Regions from separate parts of the Mesorhizobium sp. C277A genome, predicted to be linked through region 3. Evidence: predicted binding sites of a transcription regulator. Region 3 holds the regulator's gene; each other region holds the start of a gene.
The links. The regulator PhoB, encoded in region 3, activates phosphate uptake and scavenging genes when phosphate is short. The targets are predictions, from matches to a motif close to TGTCATNNANCTGTCAT.
Positions count from the first base shown of each region.

Region 1: olsB (l-ornithine N(alpha)-acyltransferase) is a predicted target of PhoB. The motif match lies at 1,753-1,769, and genes of this name have one in related genera.
Region 2: NKK52_RS05785 (RNA degradosome polyphosphate kinase) is a predicted target of PhoB. The motif match lies at 1,520-1,536, and genes of this name have one in related genera.

Region 1 covers NZ_JAMYVW010000002.1:4,123,075-4,126,351, forward strand. The annotation lists gene NKK52_RS20340 (response regulator) at 1-1,556, shown strand, start outside; gene olsB (l-ornithine N(alpha)-acyltransferase) at 1,833-2,708, shown strand; gene NKK52_RS20350 (trimeric intracellular cation channel family protein) at 2,781-3,277, opposite strand, start outside.
Region 2 covers NZ_JAMYVW010000002.1:1,158,954-1,162,230, reverse strand. The annotation lists gene NKK52_RS05785 (RNA degradosome polyphosphate kinase) at 1-1,365, opposite strand, end outside; gene NKK52_RS05780 (zinc-finger domain-containing protein) at 1,599-1,844, shown strand; gene NKK52_RS05775 (FAD-dependent monooxygenase) at 1,864-3,102, shown strand.
Region 3 covers NZ_JAMYVW010000002.1:4,459,935-4,463,211, forward strand. The annotation lists gene NKK52_RS21940 (ROK family protein) at 239-1,474, shown strand; gene phoB (phosphate regulon transcriptional regulator PhoB) at 1,505-2,194, opposite strand; gene phoU (phosphate signaling complex protein PhoU) at 2,211-2,915, opposite strand; gene pstB (phosphate ABC transporter ATP-binding protein PstB) at 2,957-3,277, opposite strand, start outside.

The DNA of each region.
Region 1 (3,277 bases), 340 kb from region 3:
GCGAGCGCGCCGAATATGCCAGCCAGGCCAAGTCGCGCTTCCTCGCCACCGTCAGCCATGAGATCCGCACGCCGATGAACGGCATCATGGGCATGGCCAAGCTTCTGGCTGACACCAATCTGTCGCCCGAGCAGCGCACCTATGTCGGCGCTGTCTCGACCTCGGCCAGCGCCCTTTTGGCGCTCATCGAGGATTTGCTCGACTATTCCAAGATAGAGGCCGGCCGTTTCGACCCGGAGCCGCAGCCGACATCGCTGCGCGAAATCGCCGACAACATCGTCGAACTGATGGCAGCGAAAGCCTTCGCCAAGAAAATCGGCCTCGGCTGTCATGTCGAGCCCGACGTGCCGCAGATGATCATGGCCGATCCCGGCAGGGTCAGGCAGGTGCTGCTCAACCTGATCGGCAATGCGATCAAGTTCACCGACACCGGCGGCGTGCTGGTCTCGATTGCGCGCGCCCGCACCGATACCAGCGACCGCATCTGCTTCACCGTTACCGACACCGGCCCCGGCCTGCGCGAAGACGACATGGAGCGCATCTTCGAGGAATTCGAACAGTCCGACGGCACCTCGACCCGCACCCATGGCGGCGCCGGCCTCGGTCTGGCCATATCGAGGCGCCTGGTCGCCGCCATGGGCGGTGCCATTTCGGTGTCGAGCCGACTTGGCGAGGGATCGGAATTCGTCTTCGAGATCCCGGCCGCAGGAGCAACCGAAGCACCGCAGAACCGGCAGAACATCCTGGCCGGCCGGCGCGCCGTGATCGTGTCGAAGAACGCCGTCGAGGCGGACGCCATCGCCCGCACCATCCGCGCCCATGGCGGCGCCGTCGACGTCGCCGCAACCGCTTCCCAGGCGACGCCCTTCGCCGAACATTGCGATGTGCTGTTGATCGACGCGGCCCTGGAGGACGGCGACGGCAGACTGCTCAAGCGCCTGCGCCAGAGTGGCTTTGCCGATTGCGAGGCGATCACGCTGATCGCGCCGACCGACCGCGGCATGCTTGGCGAATTCCGCACCAGCGGCTACGCCACCTTCTTGGCGAGGCCGGTGCGCGGCGAAACCCTGCTGCGCGTGCTGCTGACCAGTCATGCCCCTGCCTTGCCGCCGCCCAAGCCGGAAAAGACCGGCGCGTCCTCTCTTCGTGCCCATGGCGCACGCCAGCAGGGCTTGTCGGTGCTGATCGCCGAAGATAACGACATCAACGCCATGCTTGCCCGCGCCACGCTTTTGAAGGCGGGACATCGCGTGAAAGTGGTCGGCAATGGCAAGGCCGCGGTCGAGGCGGTCACCGAGGCCGGGCTGAAAAATCGCTTCGATGTGGTGCTGATGGATTTGCACATGCCGGTGATGGACGGGCTGGACGCGATCGCCGCCATCCGCCGCCACGAGGAGGAAATGGCTGTGCCGCCGGTACCAATCATGGTGCTTTCGGCCGACAGCCAGGAAAAGACCCGCCACACCGTGCTCGCCCATGGCGCCAGCGGCTTCGTCACCAAGCCGCTCGATCCCGACGCGCTGGTCCATGCCGTCGAGGGCCAGGTGGCCGCCTGAATTCATGTCGCTCGAAAATGGCCCCGGTTTTGAGAAGACGACATGCACAAAACAAAGACTTGAAGCGCGTCGCGTGAATCGTCCCAGCGCGACGCGCTTCATGGCGACGCTGGCGCAATCCTCGCGTCACGTAGGTAGCCGAATGAGGGTTTTCGCCAGCCGACGAAGTATTGCCCGTCGCGCCGTATCACGGTACTGTCACAATCCTGTTGCACCTACACCGTATCCCCGTGCCAAGAGGGATGGCTCGAAGGAGAATCACTCGTGCATACAGTTATGCCGGAATGTGACACTCGGCCCAGCGCAGGCGGCGCTTTGCTCGCCGCGCGGAACGCCGATGCCGTCGCAACAGGCGCACCGCTGGGCCGTATCGGCAATCTCGAAGTGCGGCTTGCCCGCAATGAGGCCGAGATCGCCGCCGCGCAGGAAGTGCGCTACCGGGTGTTTTATGACGAGCTTGGCGCCAGGAAGGACCTGTTCCAGGCGCAGGACCGGCGCGACGCCGACCGCTTCGACCCGCTGTGCGACCATCTCCTCGTGCTGGACACTTCGATCTCCGGCCCCGAGCATCGCCGCATCGTCGGCACTTACCGCCTGCTGCGGCAAGAGATTGCCGCGACCGCCGGCGGCTTCTATTCCGAAGGCGAGTTCGAACTGACCAAGCTGATCGCCCGCCATCCTGGCCAGCGCTTCCTTGAGCTCGGCCGCTCCTGCGTGCTGCCGGAATACCGCTCGAAGCGCACCATCGAGGCGCTGTGGCAAGGCATCTGGGCCTACATCAACCACTATGAGATCGGCGTGATGACCGGTTGTGCCTCGTTCCCTGGCACGGTGCCGGCTGCGCATGCCGAGGCGCTCACCTACCTTGCCCATCACTGCCGGACCAACTCCGCCTGGGATGTGCGGGCGGTCTCCGGGCGCTATTGCTCGATGGACCTGATGCCGATCGAGGCGGTCAACGCCAAGGCGGCGATTGCGGCCATGCCGCCGTTGGTCAAGGGCTATCTGCGCGTCGGCGCCCGCATCGGCGACGGCTGCGTCATCGACCGTGAGTTCTCCACCGTCGATGTGTTCGTGGTGATGCCGGTCAAGGAAATCGGCGCCCGCTACGTCAACTATTATGGCGGGGAAGCGCAGCGCTTTGCGGCGTGAGGTAGTAGGCAGTAGTGAAGGCTGCCGCGAATTGCTGACTACCGACTATTCCCTATTCCCTAATCCCTCTCCCTACGGAATATCCTCCGGTCGCCGTCCCGGGCGGCTCTTGTAGGACGGAAAGGTCCAGCCGAATTTCAGCGCGCCGCCGCGCACCAGGAAAGCCGCGACGAAGCCGGCGATATCCGAGGCGAGCGGCGGCAGGCCGGCAAGATCGCCAAGTGTGTAGAGGCCGGCGCCCGCGAGTGCGGCGGTGACGTAGATTTCGGGCCTGAGCAGCACCGATGGCTCGCCGGCCAGCAGATCGCGCAGGATGCCGCCAAATGTGGCGGTCAACACGCCCATAACAACGGAGACGACCGGCGAGCCGGTGATGGCCAGCCCCTTGGCCGCGCCCATTACGGAAAAGGCCGCCAATCCGATGGCGTCGAGCCAGAGCAGCCATTTCCAGCGGGATTCGACGCGGTGGGCGATGAAGAAGACCAGCACCGCAACCGCCGCGCAAACCAGCACATAGCCGGAGTTGGCGACCCAAAAGACGGGCAGGTTGAGGATGACGTCGCGAAGCG
Region 2 (3,277 bases), 3.3 Mb from region 3:
TACCAGCGACATTTTCGCATGGGTTTTGAGTTCGAGGAAGCCGAACACGACCTGAACGCCGGCGCGTTCGAGGTCGCGCGCCCAGCGAATGTTGGCTTCCTCGTCGAAGCGCGCCTTGAGCTCGACCAGGGCGGTTACCGACTTGCCGGCCTCGGCCGCGTCGACCAAGGCGCGCACGATCGGGCTGTCGTTGGAGGTGCGGTAGAGCGTCTGCTTGATCGCCACCACCTCGGGGTCGGCCATCGCCTGGCGCAGGAATTGGACCACCACGTCGAAGGATTCATAGGGGTGGTGGACGACGATGTCCTTCTCGCGGATGGCCGCGAAACAGTCGCCGCCATGCTCGCGGATGCGCTCGGGAAAGCGTGGATTGTAGGGGGTGAACTTCAGGTCGTCGCGTGGCACGGCGACGATCTCGGAAATCTGGCTGAGCGCCAGCGGGCCGGTCAGAACGCTGATGCGGCTCGAAGAGACGCCAAGCTCGCCGGCGACGAACTCGCGCAATTCGCCGGGCATCGACTTGTCGAATTCGATGCGGATGACCGAACCGCGGCGGCGCCGCTTCAGCGCCGTCTCGAACAGGCGCACGAGATCTTCCGACTCTTCCTCGACCTCGATATCGCTGTCCCGGATGATGCGGAAGGTGCCGGAACCCTTGACCTCATAGCCGGGGAACAGCTTGCCGATATAGAGGCCGACAGCCTCCTCCAACGGAATGAAGCGAACGTGCTGCTTGCGGTCGGGCAGACGGATGAAGCGCTTCAGCGCCACCGGCAGGCGTAGAAGCGCGCTCATCTCCTCGCCATTCTTGCGATGGCGCAATTGCAGCGCCATCGAGAAGCCGAGATTGGGAATGAACGGAAACGGATGCGCCGGGTCGATCGACAGTGGAGTCAGGACCGGGAAGACCTGGTCCTGGAAATGGTCTTCCAGCCAGACTTTCTCATCCTTGGTTAGTGCATCGCGGGTGATGCTCTCTATGCCTTCCTTGTTGAGCAGCAGCATCAGCGCTGAAAGGCTGTTCTGCTGGTCCTCCTGCAGCCGCTCGACCTCGCGCAGCAATTGTTCCAGCTGCTGCTCCGGCGTGCGGCCGTCGGGGCTCTTGAGCGCTATGCCTTCGCGCACCTGGCCCGCAAGGCCGGCGACGCGGACCATGAAGAATTCATCGAGATTGGCGGCCGAAATCGACAGGAAACGGACGCGTTCGAGCAGCGGATGGTGCTCGTTCTGTGATTCCTCGAGCACACGCCGGTTGAACTGCAGCCAGGAGAACTCACGGTTGACGAACCGATCGGGGTTGCCGCCCTCGGGGCTCGCCACTTCGACATTGATGAATTCGCTCTGCACCGGCTTCAGTTCGTTCATGGTTCCTGCTCTTCCCCGCCAACCGTCCCTTGGAGCGCCGCTGGACGTGCCATGCCTCTAACACGCTTTTGTGACGCATGGCCCTTCGGCGAAAACCATTCCGATTTCAGGGACGTGCACTTAACCGGCTCACCGTATCCTCTGACAGGCTTTTGCGACAGTTTCATTTCATCGATCTTGCAAACAGGCCTGTTATGTTCCAGATGCTTTTCGACGAGATCAAGGAGACGACGATGGCAGGCGGTTCCATTCCCCATTTCCAGAACGATGCGGGCCATCCGGCAATCGACATCGGCGTCAAGGAATTCATGTGCACCGGCGCCAACCCGCCCTTCGACCACCCACATGTGTTCCTCGACATGGGCGACGACAATGAAAAGGTCTGCCCGTATTGCTCGACGCTCTACCGCTATTCGGCGAAGCTGAGGGCGACGGAAACGCTGCCGGCTGGTTGCCTTTATATCGACCAGGCCGCCTGATCCTTCCGCGACAAGCCCGATGGAAGACATAAGGTCCCGGCAGGTCATAATCGCCGGGGCCGGCATCGCCGGGCTGACCGCCGCCCTTGCCTTCGCCGGAGGGGGTTATCCGGTAAAGCTTATCGAACAGGCACAGCACCTAGAAGCGGCTGGCGCCGGCATCCAGCTTTCGCCCAACGCAACACGCATTCTTCGACAACTCGGCGTGCTCGACCGGCTGTTGCCGGCAGCGTTGCGGCCGGAAGCGGTCGTGCTCAAGGACGCCGGGACGCTGCGCGAACTGGCGCGGGTACCGCTCGGGCACGCCGCCGAAGCGCGCTGGCAGTCGCCTTATCTCGTTGCTCACCGCGCAGATCTGCAGGCAGCGCTGTTGGCGCAAATGGCTGAACGGCCGGAGATTGAGCTCATCACCGGCGCCCGCGTGACCGGCATCGTCAAAGACGCGCAATATGTCGCCGTGACCGCCGAAGTGGACGGCCGCGAGATCGAGGCAGGCGCCAAACTCCTGATCGGCGCCGATGGCGTCTGGTCGGCGGTCCGGGCGCAACTCGCAGGCGAGGACTTCGTCAAAAGCCGTTTTTCGGGCGAACTCGCCTGGCGGGCTACAATCGCAGGCGACGGTGCGGCCGGAGAGGCCTTTGCCGCGATCGGCGCCGCCGACTGCGTCACCACGTTCCTGCATCCAGGCTTCCACATGGTCGCCTATCCCGTCAGCAAAGGCCGGGCCTTCAATCTCGCCGCCTTCACCAAGGGTGAGCGCATGGCCGAAGGTTGGTCGGGCCATGCCGATCCCGCGATCCTCACGGCTGCCCTGCGCGGCACCGCGCCGGGCCTGACGAAGCTTGTGGCACTGGCCGGCCCATGGACGGCCTTTCCGATCCACACCGTCGAACAACAGCGGTGGACGAGCCCGCAGGGCATCGCGCTGATCGGCGACGCCGCGCACGCGATGACGCCGTTTGCGGCGCAAGGTGCCGCGATGGCGATCGAAGATGCCATCACGCTTGCCGACGCTATCGCCGATTTCCCTGGCGATCTGCCCAGAAGTTTTCGAATCTGGGAAAATCTTCGGCGGCCGCGTGTCGCCAAGGCCGCGCGTCGTGGGGCCGTAAACCGCCTCGCCTGGCATGCTGCCGGCCCGGTGGCGATCGCCCGCAATCTGTTCCTGGCCATGCGCTCGCCCGACAAGCTCGCCGCCGACCTCGACTGGCTCTATGGATGGCGAGCGGACACTCGGCAGTCTAGATCGTCGACGTAGCGATCCTTCCCACTCCCCTCTGTCCTGCCGGACATCTCCCACGCAAGGGGGGAGATTGGATGTCGCCGTCGCCTTCGCCAAAATCGCCGGCGTTGCAGCAGGAGCGCGGGCAAAACGGCTGATCTCCCTCTTGCGGGGGAGATGGCCGGCAGGCCAGAGGGGAGTGCTGTCCCGC
Region 3 (3,277 bases):
CGACAAAACCGGCCCGAAGGCCTGCACAAAGAGGCTCCATTTTTTCGAGCCTCGAAAAAATACTGGTTCAATGATAAGGCACTGTCAACATCGATTATGATGGATTCTGATGGCGTTGCCGAATTTTTTCGAGCTCCGCAATAAACAATGACAGGGCTGCCGGCGTCTGCCAATATTTGGCTGGTGCCGTCGAACGCCTTCACTATCATGAGGCGCGAGGAGGCCGGGAGGAAAACAAATGTCGGTTGGGATCCGCCACGACGATCTGCGCCGTCGCAACCGTGCGATGGTGATTTCGGCCGTGCGCCGGGCCGGCCAGCCGTCGCGGACCGAGATTGCGGCGACCACCGGCCTCAGCCATTCGACGATATCGGCAATCTCGTCTGATCTAATTCAAGAAGGCATCCTGATTGAAGGCAAGCCTGGCGAGACCGGCTCGCTGAAACGCGGCCGGCCGCAGGTCGGCCTTGGCCTCAACCCGGAAGCGGCGGCGGTCATGACCGTGGTGCTGTCGCTGAACTTCCTCTCCGTCACCGTCATCGACTATGCCGGCCAGGTGGTCGCGGAAGAACAGCGCCGGCTCGACACGCTGACCATGCCGCGCGACGAGCTGATCGGCGAATGCGTAGCAATCGTCGGGCGGCGTCTCGCGGACCCGGACCTCGATGTCCAGAGCATCGCCCGCATTGCCATGGGCATCCAGGGCATCACCGATTCGCAGGCGCGGGCCATGCTGTGGTCGCCAATCACGCCACTGACCGACATTGCCTTCGCCGACATGTTGGAAGCGGAATTCGGCATTCCTGCCACCATGGAGAACGACTGCAATATGATGGCGGTGGCCCTGCAATGGCGCCAGCCCGAGCGCTACCGCGACAATTTCATCGCGATCCTCTTGTCGCACGGCATCGGCATGGGGCTGGTGCTGAAAGGCGAACTGTTCACCGGCACCCATTCCTCGGGCGGCGAGTTCGGCCACATGATCCACCGTCCGGGCGGCGCGCTCTGCCGCTGCGGGCGGCGCGGCTGCGTCGAGGCCTATGCCGGAAACTACGCCATCTGGCGCAGCGCCAAAATGATGAGCGAAGATGCCGAGCCGGTCGATATCGGCGACGCTGATATGCGCGCACTCGCCGCGCGCGCCCGCGAAACCGATGGCCCGGAGCGCGAAGCCTATCGCAAGGCCGGTGAGGCGCTCGGCTTCGGCCTCGGCAGCCTGTTTGCGCTGATCGACCCGGCGCCTGTCGCCATGGTTGGCGTCAGCGCCGCCGCCTTCGACCTGATCGAGCCGGCATTGCGCGAAGCGATCGCCCAGACCGCCGGCGGCCAGCATTCGAAATCGATCTCCTTCGACACCGAGCCCAACGAGCTGCCGCTGATCCGCGAAGGCTGTGCCATGCGCGCGCTCGGCTTCGTCGATCAGGAGATTTTCGCGCCGGGCATTCAGGCCAAATCCGGCAAGCATGTCGCCTGAATGGCCGGCAACGGCGCGACGCGCAGCATCCTAGTCTTCCCTGATCGCGTAGCCGGCGCCGCGAATGGTACGGATGACATCCGGCATGCGGCCGTTGTTGACCGCTTTGCGTAAGCGCCCGACATGGACGTCGACGGTTCGCTCGTCGATGTAGATCGTCTCGCCCCAGACATTGTCGAGCAGCTGGCTGCGCGAGAACACGCGGCCGGGATGGCGCATCATGAATTCGAGCAGCCGGAACTCGGTCGGTCCGAGCCTGATCTCGCTCTTCTTGCGGTAGACACGGTGCGACTCGCGGTCGAGCACGATGTCGCCGACCTTGAGCACGCTGGACAGCACTTCCGGCTTGGCCCGGCGCAGCAGCGCCTTCACGCGCGCCATGAACTCCGGCGTCGAGAATGGCTTGACCAGATAGTCGTCGGCACCGGTGGACAGGCCGCGCACGCGATCGCTTTCCTCACCGCGCGCGGTCAGCATGATGATCGGCAGCCGCTCGGTTTCGGGCCGCACTCTAAGCCGCCGGCAGAGCTCGATGCCGGAAACAGCGGGCACCATCCAGTCGAGCACCAGGAGATCGGGCACGTTTTCCTGCAGGCGGATCTCGGCCTCGTCGCCGCGTGTCACCACCTCGACGTGATAGCCTTCGGATTCGAGGTTGTAGCGGAGGAGCACGCCTAGCGGCTCCTCGTCCTCCACGACCATGATGCGTGGCGCGATCATAGGCAGTTCACCCTCATCAGGCCGGCGTGGCCATCGCCGTCTCGTCCTGCTTCGGACGATTGGCGGGCAATTGCTGGCCGGTCAGCACATAATACGCATTTTCGGCGATGTTGGTGACATGATCGCCGATGCGCTCAAGATTCTTGGCGCAGAACAAGAGATGCGTGCAGGCGGTGATGTTGCGAGGGTCTTCCATCATGTAGGTCAAGAGCTCACGAAACACGGACGTGTATTTGACGTCGATGCGCTCGTCGTCATTCCTAAGTTTTGCAAGAGCTGCCGCATCGGTGGCGGCATATTCCTCGACGACGCCTTGCACCTGGATCAGCACCAGCTGCGCCATGGCATCGATGGAGTGCGAGAGGTCGCGCGGCGTGACGCTCAAGCCCACGGTGCCGACGCGTTTGGCGATGTTCTTGGCGAGATCGCCGATGCGCTCGAGGTCGCCGGCCATGCGGATCGAGCCGACCACGGCGCGCAGATCGTTGGCCATCGGCTGGCGCTTGGCGATCAGCGTGATGGCGCGGTCGTCCAGTTCGCGCTGGCGCGCATCCATGATGGCGTCGTCGGAAACGACACGCTGTGCCAGCGCATTGTCCGAATTGAGCAGCGCCCTGGTCGAGCCGCTGACCATCGAGCCTGCCAGATCGCCCATGTCGCGGATCAGCTTGCTGATCTGCCCGAGCTCTTCATCGAAGGAGGCGACGGTATGTTCACCCATGATCTTGGTCCTCGTGCCTGAAAATTCACCCGCCGGACGGCTCAGCCGAAGCGGCCGGTAATGTAGTCCTGGGTGCGCTTGTCGTCGGGGTTGGTGAACATCTTGTCGGTGGCGCCCTCCTCGACGAGATAGCCGAGATGGAACATCGCCGTGCGCTGCGACACGCGCGCCGCCTGCTGCATCGAGTGGGTGACGATGACGATCGTGTAGTTCTGGCGCAGTTCGTCGATCAGCTCCTCGACACGGGCGGTGGCGATCGGATCGAGCGCCGAGCAGGGCTCGTCCATCAGGATCACCTCCGGCGACACGGCGATGGCGCGCGCGATGCACAGGCGCTGCTGCTGGCCGCCGGACAGGCCGGT